DNA from 4 places in the Rufibacter sp. JT20002 genome. Region 1 is predicted to be linked to each of the others. Evidence: riboswitches for the same ligand, from Rfam matches in the RefSeq annotation. Region 1 holds a riboswitch; each other region holds the start of a gene.
What was found. Region 1 has a riboswitch for S-adenosylmethionine ahead of ACW9SV_RS20820 (M14 family metallopeptidase). Riboswitches for the same ligand answer to the same signal wherever they lie in the genome.
Positions count from the first base shown of each region.

Region 2: it holds a riboswitch for S-adenosylmethionine, as region 1 does, so the genes downstream of both, metH (methionine synthase) here and ACW9SV_RS20820 (M14 family metallopeptidase) in region 1, are expected to answer to the same signal.
Region 3: it holds a riboswitch for S-adenosylmethionine, as region 1 does, so the genes downstream of both, ACW9SV_RS19015 (O-acetylhomoserine aminocarboxypropyltransferase/cysteine synthase family protein) here and ACW9SV_RS20820 (M14 family metallopeptidase) in region 1, are expected to answer to the same signal.
Region 4: it holds a riboswitch for S-adenosylmethionine, as region 1 does, so the genes downstream of both, ACW9SV_RS01200 (hypothetical protein) here and ACW9SV_RS20820 (M14 family metallopeptidase) in region 1, are expected to answer to the same signal.

Region 1 is NZ_JBSZJY010000005.1:322,322-326,662, reverse strand. It holds gene ACW9SV_RS20820 (M14 family metallopeptidase) at 1-1,233, opposite strand, end outside; SAM riboswitch class I at 1,621-1,726, opposite strand; gene ACW9SV_RS20815 (hypothetical protein) at 2,175-2,843, shown strand; gene ACW9SV_RS20810 (peptide MFS transporter) at 3,122-4,341, shown strand, end outside.
Region 2 is NZ_JBSZJY010000001.1:818,863-823,203, forward strand. It holds gene ACW9SV_RS03255 (SAM-dependent methyltransferase) at 1-324, shown strand, start outside; gene ACW9SV_RS03260 (hypothetical protein) at 466-975, shown strand; SAM riboswitch class I at 1,150-1,257, shown strand; gene metH (methionine synthase) at 1,338-4,341, shown strand, end outside.
Region 3 is NZ_JBSZJY010000004.1:523,912-528,252, forward strand. It holds gene ACW9SV_RS19000 (ribonuclease Z) at 1-876, opposite strand, end outside; gene ACW9SV_RS19005 (STAS domain-containing protein) at 896-1,273, opposite strand; gene ACW9SV_RS19010 (phosphoribosylaminoimidazolesuccinocarboxamide synthase) at 1,342-2,277, opposite strand; SAM riboswitch class I at 2,480-2,594, shown strand; gene ACW9SV_RS19015 (O-acetylhomoserine aminocarboxypropyltransferase/cysteine synthase family protein) at 2,876-4,213, shown strand; gene ACW9SV_RS19020 (homoserine O-acetyltransferase family protein) at 4,219-4,341, shown strand, end outside.
Region 4 is NZ_JBSZJY010000001.1:294,381-298,721, forward strand. It holds gene ACW9SV_RS01185 (hypothetical protein) at 1-324, opposite strand, end outside; gene ACW9SV_RS01190 (hypothetical protein) at 328-729, opposite strand; gene ACW9SV_RS01195 (hypothetical protein) at 774-1,532, opposite strand; gene ACW9SV_RS01200 (hypothetical protein) at 1,873-2,736, opposite strand; SAM-I-IV-variant riboswitch at 2,849-2,944, opposite strand; gene ACW9SV_RS01205 (DNA-processing protein DprA) at 3,078-4,016, opposite strand.

The sequences.
Region 1 (4,341 bases):
CAGGCGGGTGGCATCGTGCTTCTCGCCATACACGTAGGCTTTCACCGGGTTTTTGCGGCCATCGGCTATGCCGGATTTGTAGAACTCGCGCTGGTGTTTCAGGAAAGTCTCACGGTTCTCTACGGCTCCTTTCACGGTAGCCAGACCCGTGCTCAGGTGGTTCCGGATGCCGAAGGCGAAGGTCAGCACGCCGGTGGAGTTCTCCTGGCGGTTGCCGCGGGAGCTGGCCTGCTCGGTGGTGATGCCCACGCCGCCTTGGAAATCGGGGTAAGTGGAGCCGTAGCCGGGGTAGATGTTGTCGTACTGCTCCTTGGTGAAGTACAGCGACCCGATCTCGTCCAGTGCCGCCGCGTGGTACTTGGCGATGATCACGTTCAGGTTGTCATAGGTGCTGCGGGGTACCAGGTAGTTCTCGGAGCCATAGGGTTTGCTGGGCTCAAAGTAGTAGGTGGAGTTGGTGCCCATCTCGTGGAAGTCAATCACCACGTTAGGCAGCCACTCATGGTAGAACTTCAGGCGGTTTTTGCTTTCTACGTGCGCGATGGGCAGCCAATCGCGGTTCAGGTCAAACCAGTAATGGTTGCCCCGGCCGCCGGGCCACACCTCGTTGTGCTCCCAATCGGCAGGATCGGCTACGGAAGGATCGCTCTGGTGCACGTTGATCCAGTTCGCGTGGCGGTCACGGCCATCAGGGTTGTGGGCGGGGTCCAGCAAAATCACCGCTTCTTTCAAGGCACGCTGCGTCTCGGGGTCCTGGTTAGCGGTGTAGTAATAGGCGGTTAGCAGGGAAGCTTCCAAGCTGGAGGCCTCGTTGCCGTGCACACTGTAGCCCAGGTTCACGAACACCGGCGCGTTGGCTAGGTTGGGAAGCGGCTTGGAGACATCGGCTAGCTGCAGGTGCTCTTTCCGGAGGTCCTCCAAACGGGCGTGGTTCTCAGGAGAGGTGATAATGGCCACCACCTGCGGCCGCAGTTCATAGGTAAACCCGATGGTCTGCACTTTTACTTTGTCAGAGAGCCGGTCCAATTCCTTAAGGTAAGCCACCGATTGCTCGTAACGGCTGTGGCGCTCGCCGATGCCGTAGCCCAGGAACTGCTCGGGCGTAGGTATGGCAGCGTCAAAGTTCTTCGTTTTTGGGAAGTAATAGCTGCTTTGCGCCAGGGCCGGAACGATGGTAAGGACCCAGGCAGTCAGGACCAGAAGGGCCCTGTAAGTCTGTAAGGATGATTTCATGGTGTTTTAAAGGTGATTTTCAAAAAATGGGTTAAAAGCGAAAGGGAGAGAAAAGGCGTTTCCGCAACAGCAAAGGGAAAGGAAGCGATAGAGCGCCGCCAAGGTAGAGGAGAGGCAGGCGTGCAAAGAGTTGTCGCAGGCAAACGCCTGTTTCTTTGCCCTTGCCTGCGCAAGTGCTGTGTACATAAGAAATGAAACAGAAATTGAGTCTTAGAAAATAGAGAAGCGCTGCATTAGCGCAGAAGGATAGAACCCCGGGAGCCCGGAAAATCTAAGGAAGCTAACAGCAACAACAAAAGTGCATACAGGCAGTGAAGTAGCCTGAAGAAGTAGGTGATGAAAGAAGGTTGATGTTGGAAAGATTGCTGCTGCTGATCATGGTCTGAAAACTTATATTTCCCATTTGGCTGGGCAGGAGTTAGCACCTTTTTAACATGGTTAACGGTTGCTAGAGGTTCTCAGAGCCTGCTCTCTCCCCTCTTCGGTATAATTTCAAGGGCTAAGGTAGAAAGCAAGTGGGTATATAGCAAAAGAAATATAGATTATTTAAGGCAGATCACTTGGGCAATGTACACTTTGCGTCTGACAGCTCAGAAAGGAAGTAGCTTCAGGGTTGGCTTTCCTTTGGTATCAAAGCGCCAGAGCTCCGCTCTGGTTAGTATCTCTTCAAACAAATTTTAGGTAATTTCCAGAAAGGAGCTTGTAATCACTCTCGTTCAGTGTGTTTTAAGCCAGGAAATGAAGAAGTGGCGGGTAAATAGATGAATTCTCGATGAAATTAGCCTATTCCTGAAATAAACAGTCAAAATGCGTGAAACGTATAAATCTAAGGAGTAGAACTTCGTTACTTAGCAGAAAGTCTAGTTTTTTGTCTGAATTAGTGGGAGGAAATCACTAATTTTAACCTTACCCGAACATTTTTTGACGCAAATAGTCCCCATATGAAAGCCGTTTTTCTTTCTCTTTTCCTCAGTGTTCTCGTGATGACCTCGGGCATGGCCCAAACTGCTGCTCCTGCAAAAGACCGAACCAGATACAACCTGCAGCAGCAGTTCAGTTCTTTGAAGTTCAGGTCTTCCACCGAGATAAAATACAACCAGCCGCACAAAGTAATAAAGCAGGCCAGTCTGGATGCCTTCTTCCAAAATGTACAGGACACCCTGCGTGCGCGTGAGCAAAGCATTAAGAACGCCGGAAAAGAGACGGCTGTGAAACTGGCGCAAACCCAGAAGGAATTAGCCGATCAAAAACTACAGGTACAGGCCCTGCAAGAGGTAAACGCCCAAAAAGAAAAGCAGATCCAGCAGGGGGCGCATGACGTGGCTAGCCTGTCGGTGCTGGGCATTGACATGGACAAGCAGGTGTACGTGATTATCAGCTTGGTCATTATTTTGGCCTTGGGCGCGGTGGCAGCGGTCTTCGCGTTCATGTACAAAAACAGCAATCGGGTGACCGAAGAGAAAATCAGGGCGTACGATGAACTCACTGAGGAATTCAAAACCCACAAGCAACTGGCCCGCGAAAAAGAAATTAAGCTGAAACGCGAGCAGCAATCAGAAGCCAATAAGGTGGAAGAACTGAAGCAGCAATTGGCTCAGTTCCGGAACTAACCTGCCGGATCCGGGTCGTTTGTTCCTGATCTTCCGGTGAGCGTTTCCGGTGGTATTTTCTGAAAGGCAAGCCCAAACCCATAGCTACCTAAAAAGGCCTCCCTGCTTTCAAAGTAGGGAGGCCTTTTAATTTTGGTTAAGGTGGCGGATCTTGATTTTTAAGCCTCTTTTACGGGAAACGACCTTGAACCAGATTTTCGCCCGTAAGCACTGAATCCCGGCTTTATCTAGTAAATTGTCAGGTCAATTAGGGTTTATAATTTTCTTTACCACCTGATATGGATTTAACCGAACCTAGGGTACCAGAGGCGCCTGCCTCCACGGGGCACCCTAAGCAGCTGTACATGCTATTTTTCACCGAGATGTGGGAACGCTTCTCTTTTTATGGCATGAAGGCCCTCTTGCTGGCCTACATGATCTCTGAACTCAAATTTGATGAACCCAAGGGCTACGCCATTCTGGGATCTTACGCCGCGTTGGTGTACACCATGCCCATGTTTGGCGGCATGATGTCTGACCGCTTTCTGGGCGGGCGAAAGGCGGTGATGTACGGCGGGGTGCTCATGACCATCGGGCATTTAGTTTTGGCCTTGCCGCAGGACTGGAGCTTCTTCTACGGCATGGCCTTCATCATCTGCGGAAACGGTTTCTTTAAACCCAATATCTCCAGCCTGGTGGGCACGTTGTACTCAGACAATGACCCGCGCAAAGACAGTGCTTTTTCCATCTTTTACATGGGCATCAACATTGGCGCGGCCCTGGGCGGACTGCTCTGCGGCTACGTGGGGCAGCAGATAGACTGGCACTATGGTTTCGGGTTGGCCGGTTTGTTTATGATTCTGGGCTTGGTAGTGTTTGCGCTAGGTAAAAAGTCTTTGGGTGACAAAGGGCTTCCGCCTAATCCCGCTCACCTGAAAGCCCCGGTGTTTGCGGGCATCAGCAGAGAGGTGGTAATCTATGGGGCTACGCTGTTGATTATACCAGTGATTGTGGCCCTTTTCCATAACTACGAGGTGATGGACTACATCATGTTCGGGTTAGGCGGACTGGCAGTGGTGTATATTCTGACCTTTGCCTTACGGAACGAGGCCGAAGTCCGCAACAAGTTATTCGCCGCGCTGGTTCTCACTATTTCGTCTTCGTTGTTCTGGGCGTTTTATGAGCAGAATGCCGGGTCGCTCAATCTGTTTGCCATGCGCAACGTGGACATGCACGTGGGTGGGGTAGAACTTCCGGCTTTGGCGGTGAACAATTTCCTTCCACCGGCGTGGGTGATCGCCCTGAGTTTTGTGTTCGCACAGCTTTGGCCTTACTTGAACCGTAAGGGATTAGAGCCTAACACCCCAAGTAAGTTTGGGTTGTCTTTCGTGTTAATGGGCATTGGGTTCTATGTTTTCTACCTGAGCTGCGTTTCCAACGAAGAAACAGGCCTGATTTCTTTGCCGGCTTTCATGGCAGGTTACTTCTTCATCATCTGCGGGGAGCTGTGTATTTCACC
Region 2 (4,341 bases), on a different contig from region 1:
AAAGACGAGATTGAGACTATTGACCAAGTACCTGAGTTTCTGCGCGAAGATTTTCAGGCGTACTGGTACTACATCCATTCAGTGGCCTGGTGGCGCAAGCTCTGGGAAAAGACAGGCTTGGTGCAGATCAAAACCGCAGAACTTCTGCCCGCCGCCGACCTGATCAGAGAGCAATATGTGCGCGATTTTGAGGAACACGGTCAGAAAAAAGACCCGTTTGCCCGCGGACTGAAAAAAGATACCGAGCACCAAATCAGCTTTTTCAGGCTAATTGGCCAACGCACCTCCCGCGAGGCGTACTTGCAGTCTTATAAAAAAAGCTAACTTGCGAGCTCAGGTTTCAACCGGAAATCGCCCAAAAGCTTTTTACTAGTTTTTATCCACAGGTAAAATATTCCCAGGTTCTAAGAAGTTTTAGAAAGGCAGACCCCAGGATCGGTCTCTTTTGTGAAGAATCATTTTACTATGAAAAACAAACATCTTATTTTTGGGCTGATAATAGTAGTGCTCTCCCTCGCCAAGCTGGAAAGCGCCCAGGCGCAAACGGTAGGCCTTGGCCTTAGGGTGGGAGGGTATTCGGCGGGTATCTCCGGAAAGTATTTTTTCAGAGAAGACCGCGCCTTGGAGGGGATACTGGGAACGGGCTTCGGACGGCGAGGCTTCCAGTTAACCGGTTTATTGGAGCAACACGCCTCGGCGTTTGGCATCCAGGGGCTGCAGTGGTTTTATGGAGCCGGCGGGCACTTGGGCATTTTCCGCGGAAGATACTACCACAAGCCCTCCAGCAAACATTATGAAGACTCTTATGATAACACCCTCGTAACGTTGGGGGTGGATGGTATTGTAGGTTTGGAATATCAGATTACGGAAATTCCGATTTCAGTGGGCATCGATTTTAAGCCATTTTTCGAAGTCAACCGAGACGGTCTTTTCTTGTATGGCGACGGAGCTCTGACCGTCCGCTACACATTCTAATGCTTCCCCGAACCTACTTGAAAAGCCTGCCTCGTGCAGGCTTTTTCTATTTCAGGCCTTTCGTCTGTAGTCAGGCAACTCCGCTTTATACCTCTTTTGCTGAAACCTGGCCCAAAGCGCTTTAGCTCCACACCTGCATTTGCGGAATCCAACCGCAACCCGTATCTTTGCTACTGCTTATCAAGAAAGACGGAGGGATTAGGCCCTGTGATGTCTTAGCAACCCAATTCAGTTGGGTGCTACTTCCTACCCGCTGCACCTACGCGCCGGGGGAGATAAGTGACGGAACTCCCACGCACCTGCGCCCGCCACTTTCCTCTGCCCTTTCTTGAGCCGCAACTAACCCTTTAGGTTTGCACAAGATGACCCGCATTGAGGAAGAAGTAAAAAAACGAATATTAGTCTTAGACGGTGCCATGGGTACCATGATCCAGCGGTACAACCTCCAAGAGGATGATTACCGTGGCGAACGTTTCAAAGACTACCACTTAGATGTGAAGGGGAACAACGATTTGCTCTCTATCACCCAACCCCACATCATCAAAGAAATACACAGCCTCTACTTTGAGGCGGGCGCCGATATAGCCGAAACCAACACCTTCAGCGGCACCTCCATTGCCATGGCCGATTACGACATGCAGGATTTGGTGTACGAACTGAACTATGAGTCGGCCCGCATTGCCCGCGAAGCCGCTGACGAGTGGACTGCCAGAACCCCGGAGAAACCTCGCTTTGTGGCCGGAGCCATCGGACCAACCAACCGTACTGCTTCTTTGTCGCCAGACGTGAACAACCCTGGCTATCGTGCCATAACGTATGACGAACTGGTAGAAGCCTACACCGAGCAGGTTCGCGGACTGGTAGACGGTGGCGTGGACTTGCTGTTGGTAGAAACCATCTTCGATACGTTGAATGCCAAGGCGGCTTTGTTCGCCATTGACCAATACAGTCAGCAAACCGGCAAACGTTTACCTTTGATGGTTTCTGGTACTATCACCGATGCCAGCGGCCGTACCCTTTCAGGCCAAACGGTAGAGGCTTTCCTGTACTCCGTGTCACACATGCCGCTGTTGAGCGTAGGCTTTAACTGTGCGTTGGGTGCGAAGCAGCTGCGCCCGCACTTACAATCCCTGAGTAAGGCTTCTAAGTTTCATATCAGTGCTTACCCAAATGCTGGCCTGCCGAACGCCTTCGGGGCGTATGACGAAACGCCGGAGCAAATGGGCCAGCACATCCGCGACTTCCTGGAGAACAACTTCGTGAACATCGTGGGTGGCTGTTGCGGAACTACGCCGCCGCACATCAAGGCTATTGCTGAGATTGCGAAGCAGTATCCGCCTCGTCCGTTGCCGCAATTACCGGCTGTTCCTACTTACTCCGGTCTGGAGCCACTGACGGTATATGAAGGGTCTAACTTCGTGAACATCGGCGAGCGTACCAACGTGACTGGTTCTAAAAAATTTGCGCGTTTGATTCTAAACGAGCAGTACGAAGAGGCCTTGGCCATTGCCCGCCAGCAGGTGGAGAACGGAGCGCAAATCATTGACGTGAACATGGACGAAGGCATGCTGGACTCTGAGGCCGCCATGACCTTGTTCCTGAACCTGATTGCCTCTGAACCAGACATCGCCCGGGTGCCTATCATGATTGACTCCTCTAAGTGGAGCGTGATTGAGGCCGGTTTGAAGTGCGTGCAGGGGAAAGCCATCGTGAACTCCATCTCCCTCAAAGAAGGCGAAGAGGCGTTCAAAGAGCGCGCCCGCAAAGTGCGCAGCTACGGCGCCGCCGTGGTGGTGATGGCCTTTGACGAAGAAGGCCAGGCCGACAACTACGAGCGCCGCATCCAGATTTGCGAACGGGCTTACAATATCCTGACCAAAGAAGTAGGCTTCCCCGCCGAAGACATCATCTTTGACCCCAACATCCTGACCGTAGCCACGGGTATGGAGGAGCACAACAACTACGCTGTTGACTTCATCAACGCCACTCGCTGGATCAAGCAAAACCTGCCGGGAGCCAAAGTGAGCGGTGGCGTAAGTAACATTTCCTTCTCGTTCCGGGGCAATGACCCCGTACGCGAGGCCATGCACTCCGTATTCCTGTACCACGCCATCAAAGCCGGTCTGGACATGGGCATCGTGAACGCAGGTATGTTAGAGGTTTACGAGGAAATCCCGAAAGACCTTCTAGAGCGCGTGGAAGACGTGCTACTGAACCGCCGTCCAGACGCAACTGAGCGTTTAGTGGAGTTCGCCGAAACGGTGAAAAACAAAGGTAAGGAAGTCGTACGCGACGAGGCCTGGCGCCATGAACCGGTGCAGAAGCGTTTAACCCACGCTTTGGTAAAAGGATTGGTAGAATACATTGATCAGGACGTGGAAGAAGCCCGTCACCTGTACCAGAAGCCGCTGGAAGTGATTGAAGGTCCGCTCATGGACGGCATGAACGTGGTAGGCGACCTGTTCCAGGAAGGCAAGATGTTCCTGCCGCAGGTAGTGAAAAGCGCCCGCGTGATGAAGAAAGCCGTGGCATACCTGCTTCCTTACATTGAAGAAGAGAAAGTACGCGCCGCCGCCAACGGGGACACCTCCACGCGCCAGACTAACGGAAAAATTCTGATGGCTACAGTGAAAGGCGACGTACACGACATCGGGAAGAACATTGTAGGCGTAGTTCTGGCCTGCAACAACTATGAAGTAATTGACCTGGGCGTGATGACGCCCGCCGATAAAATTTTGGATGCTGCCCGCGAGCACAACGTGGACGTAATCGGCCTGAGTGGTTTGATTACCCCATCTTTGGACGAGATGGTGCATGTGGCCCGTGAAATGGAGCGCCAGAACTTCAACATTCCACTGCTCATCGGTGGGGCCACCACCTCGCGTGCGCATACCGCCGTAAAAGTGGCGCCTGCCTACAACGGCACCGTGGTACACGTACTGGATGCATCGCGCAGTGTACCCGTAGTTGGTAACTTGCTGAGCCCTGATAACAAGGAGAAGTTTGCCGCTGACACCCGCCTGGAGTACGACCAGATGCGCGAAGGCTACCTGAGCCGACAGAAAGACAAGAAATACCTGCCCCTACCCCAGGCGCGCGCCAACAAACTGCCTATTGAGTGGAAAGCCGAAGATGTGTACACCCCGGCCAAAACCGGCGTGCAGGTGTTCCAGAACTTCCCATTAGAAGAGTTGGTGCCGTATATTGACTGGACTCCGTTCTTCCAGGCTTGGGAGCTGCATGGCAAATTCCCGAAACTGCTGGAAGACGCGGTTGTTGGCGAAGCAGCCACCAAACTGTACGCCGATGCCCAAGCCTTGCTCAAGCGCATTGTAGACGAGAAGTTGTTAACCGCCAATGGCGTGG
Region 3 (4,341 bases), on a different contig from region 1:
CGTATTAGGAAAAATGGCCTGCGCTTCTTCTAGCAAAGGAGAGAGATCTTTGTATCGAGCCGAAAAATGCCCAATGAGAAGTCGCCTAACTTGGGCTTTCTCCGCTAAAGTGGCGGCTTGGGCGGCGGTGCTATGAAAGGTATGGGTGGCCCGGTGCTCCATGTCGCTCAAAAAGGTAGACTCATGGTACAGGAGGTCAACTCCTTTCACATAAGGCAAGATGTCTTCTTTGTACTTAGTGTCAGAGCAGTAGGCGTAGCTGCGGCTTCGTTTTGGGTCTGTGGTAACATCTTGGTTGCGCACCAGAATCTCGCCCTGTTCATTTCGGATATCCTCGCCCCATTTAAGCCTTACCAATTGAGGAGGGGTTAAAAAAGAAGGGAGCTTGCCTTTAAGTAAATGGCGGGGTTTGGGTTTTTCTTTAAACAAATAGCCACAACAGGGCACCCGGTGCTGCATGGGCAGCGAGTGAACGGTCATGTATTTGTCTTCGTAGATTTTCTTGCAGATGGTAGTGTCCACTTCCACAAAATTGATGTGGTAGGGGAGTTGGGTGCCACCGTACTTGAATTGGAGGGTGATGATCTCGGCTAAACCCTTCGGGCCGAATAGATTAAGGTGGCCGGTGCGCTGCTGCAGGTGCATGGTAGAAAGCAGGCCCGCCAGACCAAAGTAATGGTCACCGTGCAGGTGACTTATAAAGATATTACAAATGCGCTGATGCTTTACTTTGTATCGCATCAGCTGCATTTGTGTACCTTCGCCGCAATCAATCAGGTTAATCTGATTGCCAACCGTGAGTAGTTGGGCGGTATGATTTCTATCAAAAGACGGGGTGGCAGAAGAGCTCCCAAGAATTTTTAGCTCAAAGTCCAAACTGCAGCCCGCTTAATATCTATTCTTCTTTTTTGGTTAGATCGCTTTCAATCTCGTGCAGGAAAACGCGGTCAATGCCTTCTTCAACGGTTGGAAGAATGTTCAATACAGACTCCAGTTTAGAGATCGTGATCAGCTTGGTTACGTGCTCTTGCAAGCCAGTAAGGATAAGAACCCCCCCGGAAGAATTGCAAAGACGGTTTGCAATCAGGATAGAGGATAGTCCGGAAGAATCAGTATATTTTACGTTGGTAAGATCCAGGATCAGGTTAGTAATACCTTCTGCATTCAACTTCACAAACTCAGACTTCAAATCAGGTGCGATCGTGGTGTCTAGTTTTTTTTCATCTATGGTGATGATGGTGTAATTCTCTTTTTTATCAATTGTGTACTTCATAAGTAACAGCAAAAAGGTTTAGAGTGCGAATCTACCAATTTTTGGTGGAATATCTTTAACAAAGTAAGTTAAAAAATGTTGGCCGCAATGCTCTCTTGGAGCGTATGTGGCTGGCTGGCATAGTCTTGGGGAACAAACTTTATGCCTAACAACTGTTCATACAATTCTATGTAGCGCTGTGAAATCTCAGTTACTTTTGCATCAGACATTTCGGGCACTTGTTGACCTTCTTTTCCCTGAAAGCCATTCTCAATCAGCCATTGACGTACAAACTCCTTTGAAAGTTGTCGCTGTGGCTGACCGTTTTCCTGGCGTTCCTGATAACCTTCTGAGTAAAAGAATCTTGAAGAATCAGGGGTGTGTATTTCATCTATCAAATAAATGATGCCATCTGCTTTCCCAAACTCATATTTGGTATCCACCAGGATAAGTCCGCGCTCGGCGGCCAGTTCAGTTCCGCGTTGGAATAGGGCTCTGGTGTACGCCTCCAGTTGAACGTAATCCTGCTCAGAAACGATACCCTGTTTCAGGATTTCCTCTCTGGAGATGTCTTCATCGTGGCCCTCGGCGGCTTTGGTCGTAGGGGTGATAATTGGTTCAGGAAACGGGTCATTTTCCCGCAGCCCCTCCGGCAGGGACACGCCACACAAGGTACGCTTACCGGCACTGTATTCACGCCAGGCATGGCCCGCTAAATATCCTCTGATAACCATTTCCACTTTGAACGTCTCGCATTGGCGACCAATCGTGACGTTAGGAGCCGGTTGGCTCAGAACCCAGTTAGGCACTACATTGGCCGTTGCTTCTAAAAAGGTGGCTGCAATTTGGTTCAGTACCTGTCCTTTAAAGGGGATGGCCCGCGGCAGCACCACGTCAAAGGCAGAGATCCGATCAGTGGCCACCAAGGCCAGTTTGTCTTTGAAATAATAAACATCCCGAACCTTGCCCCGGTAAAAGCCGGTTTGTTCTGGAAAGTGGAAGTTGGTTTCTTTTAACGCTTGCATGGCAGATGACTAACGGCGGCAAAGTTAGGAAAGGTTACAGACGGGACAAGTATATTTCTCCCAAACCCTTAGGAAGGCCGTGGCCTACATTTACTAACATTTGTTGGTTTTTGAAAATAAATTGCAAAATATTTTCAATTTTATTTGGGTTTAAAGATTTCGTTAATAGATTTGCAGCATCAAGTCAATTATTCCGGTAGTTGATTTATAAAGAAGAGCGGAGAGACAGGCTCAATGAAGCTCTAGCAACCTACCAGCCGTGTAAGGTGCTAAGTCCTGATCCCAGGGGACATATTGCCACTTGGGGAATATAAATTGATACGAAGATGGAAAAGCAAATCAACGCCACTTCTAACAATGCAGCGCCGCACCTGACCATGGCGGCAAAAGGTAACACACCTATTATTATCTCCTCTATTACGCGAATGTGCACTATGTCCATGATGGATATTTGTTGCTGTTGTCGCTAATCCCCTCATCTAAAGTAATTTAAATTTTCTTTAGGGGCCTGACGCACAGCGGCAGGAGGGAACCTGTTGTCTGTTAGTTTTCTGGCTCTTGAATTTGTTCAATTTTTCAATTGTAACCGGCTATAATCATGTCTAATTCTTATCGTTTTGAAACCCTTCAGCTACACGCTGGCCAAGAAATAGATGCTACCACTCGTTCACGGGCGGTGCCTATCTACCAAACTACTTCCTATGTTTTTGAGAACGCAGAGCATGGGGCTAACCTGTTTGCGCTAAAACAATTCGGGAATATCTACACCCGCATCATGAACCCCACCACCGATGTGTTTGAGAAACGCATTGCCGCTTTGGAAGGGGGCGTGGCCGCCGTTGCCGTTGGTTCAGGGCAAGCGGCTCAATTCATTGCCTTAAATAATATCCTGCAGGCAGGTGACAATTTCGTGGCCTCCAGCAACCTGTATGGTGGCTCTTACAACCAGTTTAAGGTAGCTTTCAAGCGCTTGGGCATTGAAGTAAGATTTGCTAAGAATGATGAACCAGCCACGTATGCGGCCCTTATTGACGAAAACACGAAAGCCCTTTATCTGGAGACTATTGGCAACCCCCGTTTCAACATTCCAGACTTTGAATCCATTGCGGCGGTAGCGGCGGGGCATCAGATTCCGTTGGTGGTAGACAATACCTTTGGGGCGGGCGGATATTTGTTCCGACCATTAGAGCACGGAGCCAACGTAGTGGTGGCCTCTGCCACCAAATGGATTGGCGGGCACGGGACCAGCGTGGGCGGCGTGATTGTAGATGGCGGAAACTTCAACTGGGGTAATGGAAAGTTCCCGCAGTTCAGTGAGCCTTCAGAAGGATACCACGGCCTGAACTTCTGGGAAGTATTCGGGGCTGATGGACCCTTCGGGAACATTGCCTTTGCTATTAGGGCCAGGGTAGAGGGTCTTCGTGATTTTGGGCCGGCCTTAAGCCCGTTCAACTCCTTTCAATTAATCCAGGGCTTGGAAACCTTGTCGCTACGGGTAGACCGCACGGTTGAGAATGCCTTGGCTTTGGCGCAGTGGCTGGAGCAGCATCCTTTAGTGGAGAGTGTGAATTATCCGGGCCTTGCCTCCAGTCCTTACCATACTTTGGCGAAAAAGTACCTGAAACGCGGCTTCGGTGGAGTGTTAAGCTTCAACTTGAAAGGGGGCAAAGAAGAGGCCGAGGTTTTTGTTAACAGTCTAGAATTGGTGAGCCATCTGGCAAACGTAGGCGATGCCAAAACCCTGATCATTCACCCAGCCTCTACCACGCACCAACAATTGAATGAAGAAGAGCAGTTGTCAGCAGGGGTAAACCCCACGCTACTGCGGGTGTCTGCGGGTATTGAGCACCTAGAGGACATCAAAGCAGATTTTGAACAGGCGTTTGCCAAAGTGAGAGTACAGGAACCGAAGTTGAAGGCCGCAGTAAGTGAGTAGAAGCCATGTTGAAAGGACGCGTTTTTGAATTTACAGATGAATTTACGCTGGAGTCTGGGCAATCTTTGCCCGGCTTCCAACTCTTTTATACTACCTGGGGCACCCTGAATGAAGATAAAAGCAACGTA
Region 4 (4,341 bases), on a different contig from region 1:
ACAGTATCGGCAATCTGCTTGGGTGTTGGTTCTCCTACAATTGCAGACGGAGCTCTTGATGATGACAGACCGCCACGCCTCTTCTTCCTCTGTTGAGAGCTCAACCCGCCTTCCTTTCAGGTCGATGCCATAGTATTGCTCCAGCTGATCCACCACCACGAATTTCCCCTTTCGATAAGGAAAAATGTGCAGAAAAGCAGGCTCCACATACGTACCTGCCATGTTGATGTGCATGCCGTACAGGTCTTTTACGGTGTCGTAAGTCTTGAAATATTTGCTCCTGCCCACAGTGTGGAGCACCTCCTCTACCAGGATCATCACCATAGGTTAAGCAGCCTCCTTTTCAACTTGCAGTGCTTCATAGGTCATGCTGCGCATCACATGAAGCAACCCAATCCTACGCATGAAAACCTGTATCCGATTTTCCTGCTCCAGACTTTCGTCCTTCATCAGATCCATCATGATTTTCATCTGGTCTTCCAGTTTACCCTTTAGCTGAGACAATACCGGTTTCATGAGCACCGCAGGCATCTTTACTGCCGTATACCCCTGCTGAAGCGCCTGAAGCAAGATCCTGGTGCACTCGCTGTGAAACCGGGCTCTTTTGCACACATGACTGGTGCTTTCGCTACGATCAATCATCACCTCCTGCTCCTGCAGGATTTTTAGCAGAAGCTCCTGCACCAACTGCGAATGCTCCTGGGTAAGTGTTAAAGTAATGGTGTCCATGTCTGTGGGAATAAGAGTGAAAGATGGTTTAAGGAAAGGAGGAACTATGCCACCTGGCTATAGTTTGACGGAATGCTGCGGTGTGCCGGCAGACCATCCCATGCAATTCTTTCAGCCGCCCTGGCTATCTCCTCAAGCAGCAGAATATCCACATACTCTTCGGAGGTATGTTCGCCCCACACTCCCGAAGACAGGTTCGTGCACTCCGGGATCACACCCACGAAAACGGCTGTATCGGTAAAAACCCCATATGGATCTGCTTGGTAGTCTAAGCCCTGATTCAAGAACTGGTGCGAAAGCGCATCGGCAAACTGCTCGCTGCAGCAACGCCCGCCTCGCTGATGGGTAATGATGGAACCAACCTTTCTGCGGTCAAACGCAACGGCACGTTTAAACTGGGCAAAAAACGAAGCATCTGCTCTCAATGCGGCACGGCTACCTAGGCAACCTATCTCCTCCCCTACAAAAAAGTAGTAAGTGCCTGGCACACCCTTGCTGATAAGGTAAAGCAGGATGGTAACCCCCGCCTTGTTATCGCCGCCCAGGATAGTACTGCCATCTGTGCGGATGATATTACCCTCAAACACATGGTTCACTTTCTCGTACTCGCTGGAGCAGGTATCCAAGTGGGCCGTAAAAAGAGTGGCTGACTCACCGATCCTGATGAAGTAGTTTCCGAAGTCGTCTTTCTGCACACCTGCGGGCAGATAAGGTTCCAGTTGGCTCTCGTACCCATAAGGCACGGTATATTGCGTCAGGTTAAGAAAGGTGTTTTTGAAATCGAATGGATTGGTTTTGGTCATAGATTGTTTTTAAAGGTTAGATGAAAAAATAGGCACAGGTCTTCTGGGCAGCCGCCAGGAAGCCACTGAAACAACTTTGCGAAGGCAAAGCCATAAATAGGAATATTTCTATAGGTAACACTTCCAGCCAGGCGAAGCCCAGGAGCACGATGCAAACCTGAGGACTTTAATCACAAAGGATTCGCAATGACCGTGGAAGCACTTAATTTTAAAAGGCAACACTGGAAAACCCAGTTAACCCATCTTACAAACCCTGCTGTTGAAGCATGATACAAAGGTAGGGCAAGCGCTCCAAACAGGGAATTTTCCGCAAGCTTGAAGGATCGACTGCCTGCCCTGGTTACAACCGGCGGATCCTTTTCCGCATGGCATACAGCATGCCGCACATTGAGGCAATAGAATCCCCCTCCAGGAACTCATCAATGGAGGAAATCTGCTTGGTGAACCTGATCCTGGCCCAATTGGTCCGGGAGTCCATCACCCTGTGGTGGGAAAAGCCGGCTTCCGTGGCAATTGCGGCAAGGTCCTTCCGGGTTTCTGTCACCATATCGTTCAGCTCAACGGCACTTCCCCCAAACACCAACCCTTGCTTCTCCCTCTCTGATAACTCAAGCAGTATGACGGCATGTACCTGTATCATCAACTGGTAATTCACTCCCTGCTCCAGGCTGTAGGCAAGGTCATGCTCCCCTTCGCTCCTGATGCCAGAGATGGCACTCACAGATCGGCAGAATTCCTCCCTTAGGTAGAGAAGCCGGTAACTCTCCCTTTCTTCCAGCGGTTTACCGGCCCTGATCTCTTCCACCACCTGGGACAACGGAATCCCCAACCCTCGTGCAGGGTTAGCCTGGATAAATGCCCACATGGGATCCCGCATCCAGGAGGTGTGCATTTTCCCAGCCGGGACCTTTTTCACCAGCATTTTATCTGCTAGAGAAAGCCCCAGGAATTTATAGATGGTACCAAACATACCAGACCCTATGTACAGGGGAAGGATGGCGGGCTCAAGTGACCTTTGCAGATATTGATGCCAGACTTCTACGTAGGCTCCCATGAACATATTCTGCTCATACCATTGCCCACCCAGTCTCCGTGAGTTTTGTATGGTCAGTCTGCTGAAGGCATAGGGTGCATAAGCCTTGATCTCCTCCCTATGCTGCAGGACCAGCTCAATGTTGTTACTCAGTAATGACAGTTCGCCCATTGATTTGCTTTAACGATTAAACATAGTTGACCTAGAACCCTGACTGAAAGACTGTGAAAGCCTGCCGGAATGAGCCATGGCACTTTAAAAGGAAAGCTTTGGGCGATGTAGCGCTTACAGCTTTTTTTCGGCAGAAGCCGCGCATTGTTTTGGCACCGTTGGAGCTTAAACCCGGTTGCCGTACCTACAGGCACTCTTAATGCTTCGAAAGAATCGTTTCCTGTGTACCTGAATACAGAGAATTTAAATGATAATACAAATATAGTGATTTAATATATATAATCAAAGAAATTTTATAATTATTAGAGTCAAATAGTATTACCTGATGAATTTATTACTATTTATATAGCCGGGCAACACAGGTCCTTATCCTTCAAAGAACTGACAAAGTGGTGGATCTCAGCCTCAGTGCCCAGTTTTTTGGCCTTGTTCTGTTCCACCAGGACAAGGTTACCCGCAAACTGCTCCTCCCATGTGCCACCGGCTGATGATGGATAAAGACAGCCCAACTTCTTTTTCTGCTTTGCAGCGTACCGCACAGACTCCATGGTGCCCCCAGCCAGGTCTGTCTCCAGGACGATCACGCCTCTGCTTAGGGCGGTCTGCAGGCGGCCCCTGGCAATGTAGGTGCCTCTTCTGGCCTTCTCTCCATAAGCATATTCACTCAGCAGCAATCCCCCCTCTTCCAGAATCCTTCGGGAAAGATTTTGATTTTCCCCAGGCAGGACATCATGCAGGCCGCCAGCCATCACTGCGATGGTGGGAGCATGGCTTTCAACTGCTGCCTTGTGGGCAATAGAATCACAACCTGCCGCAAGACCGCTGACAATGGCGAAGCCTTCCCTAAAGACCATCTGCGCCAGTTTCAGCCCTTCTTCCTGGGTGAAAGCAGAAGGTTCTTTTTTCCCAAAAATAGCGACGGCCTGGTTGTTTAACACCTCCAGGTTTCCTTTGACATGAACCAGCAAAGGCATGTCTTCCATCACAAGGAACGCCTTTGGGTAATCTGCGTCAAAGCGGGAGATGATCCTGATCCCGTTCTCCCCGGACAGGGCCAGGATACGTTCACTGACTTTACGCGCCACTGATATGGCTTCCAGGGGAGGCACCATACAGGTTCCGTACCGGTTATAGGCCGCCGCAAACAGGCTAACCACTCCCCTGTTCGCACTCGGAAAGCCTCTCCGGTACTCAGTTAAGAACCTGATGACTGTCTCAATGGAACGGGATGTGATACAGGGGATATTCTCCAGCAATAATAAATCAGAGGGTTCTATCATATGTGTTAGATATGGTTTGAAAAGGCATTCAACGGATCAACCCTCCTGCATTGCGCTCCGGCGCTTGCCGGAAAAGGGGGAACAGGCCATTTTACAGAAAAGCACCGGGCTTGGCCGCCAGCTTACCCGCAAGCTTGCCAGGCCCGTTATAACCCGGAATATTTGCAGATCTTGCGTTCACACACTTTGCCTAGTGACAACAGCTGTCGATCTAGCACAGGCATAGGTATCTATCAATCCCTTGGACAAAAACCAATATGGCGGACTACACAGACCAAATTCTAAAGGAAGCCCATCGCAGAAGCCTTGGAAACCTGAAGCAGGT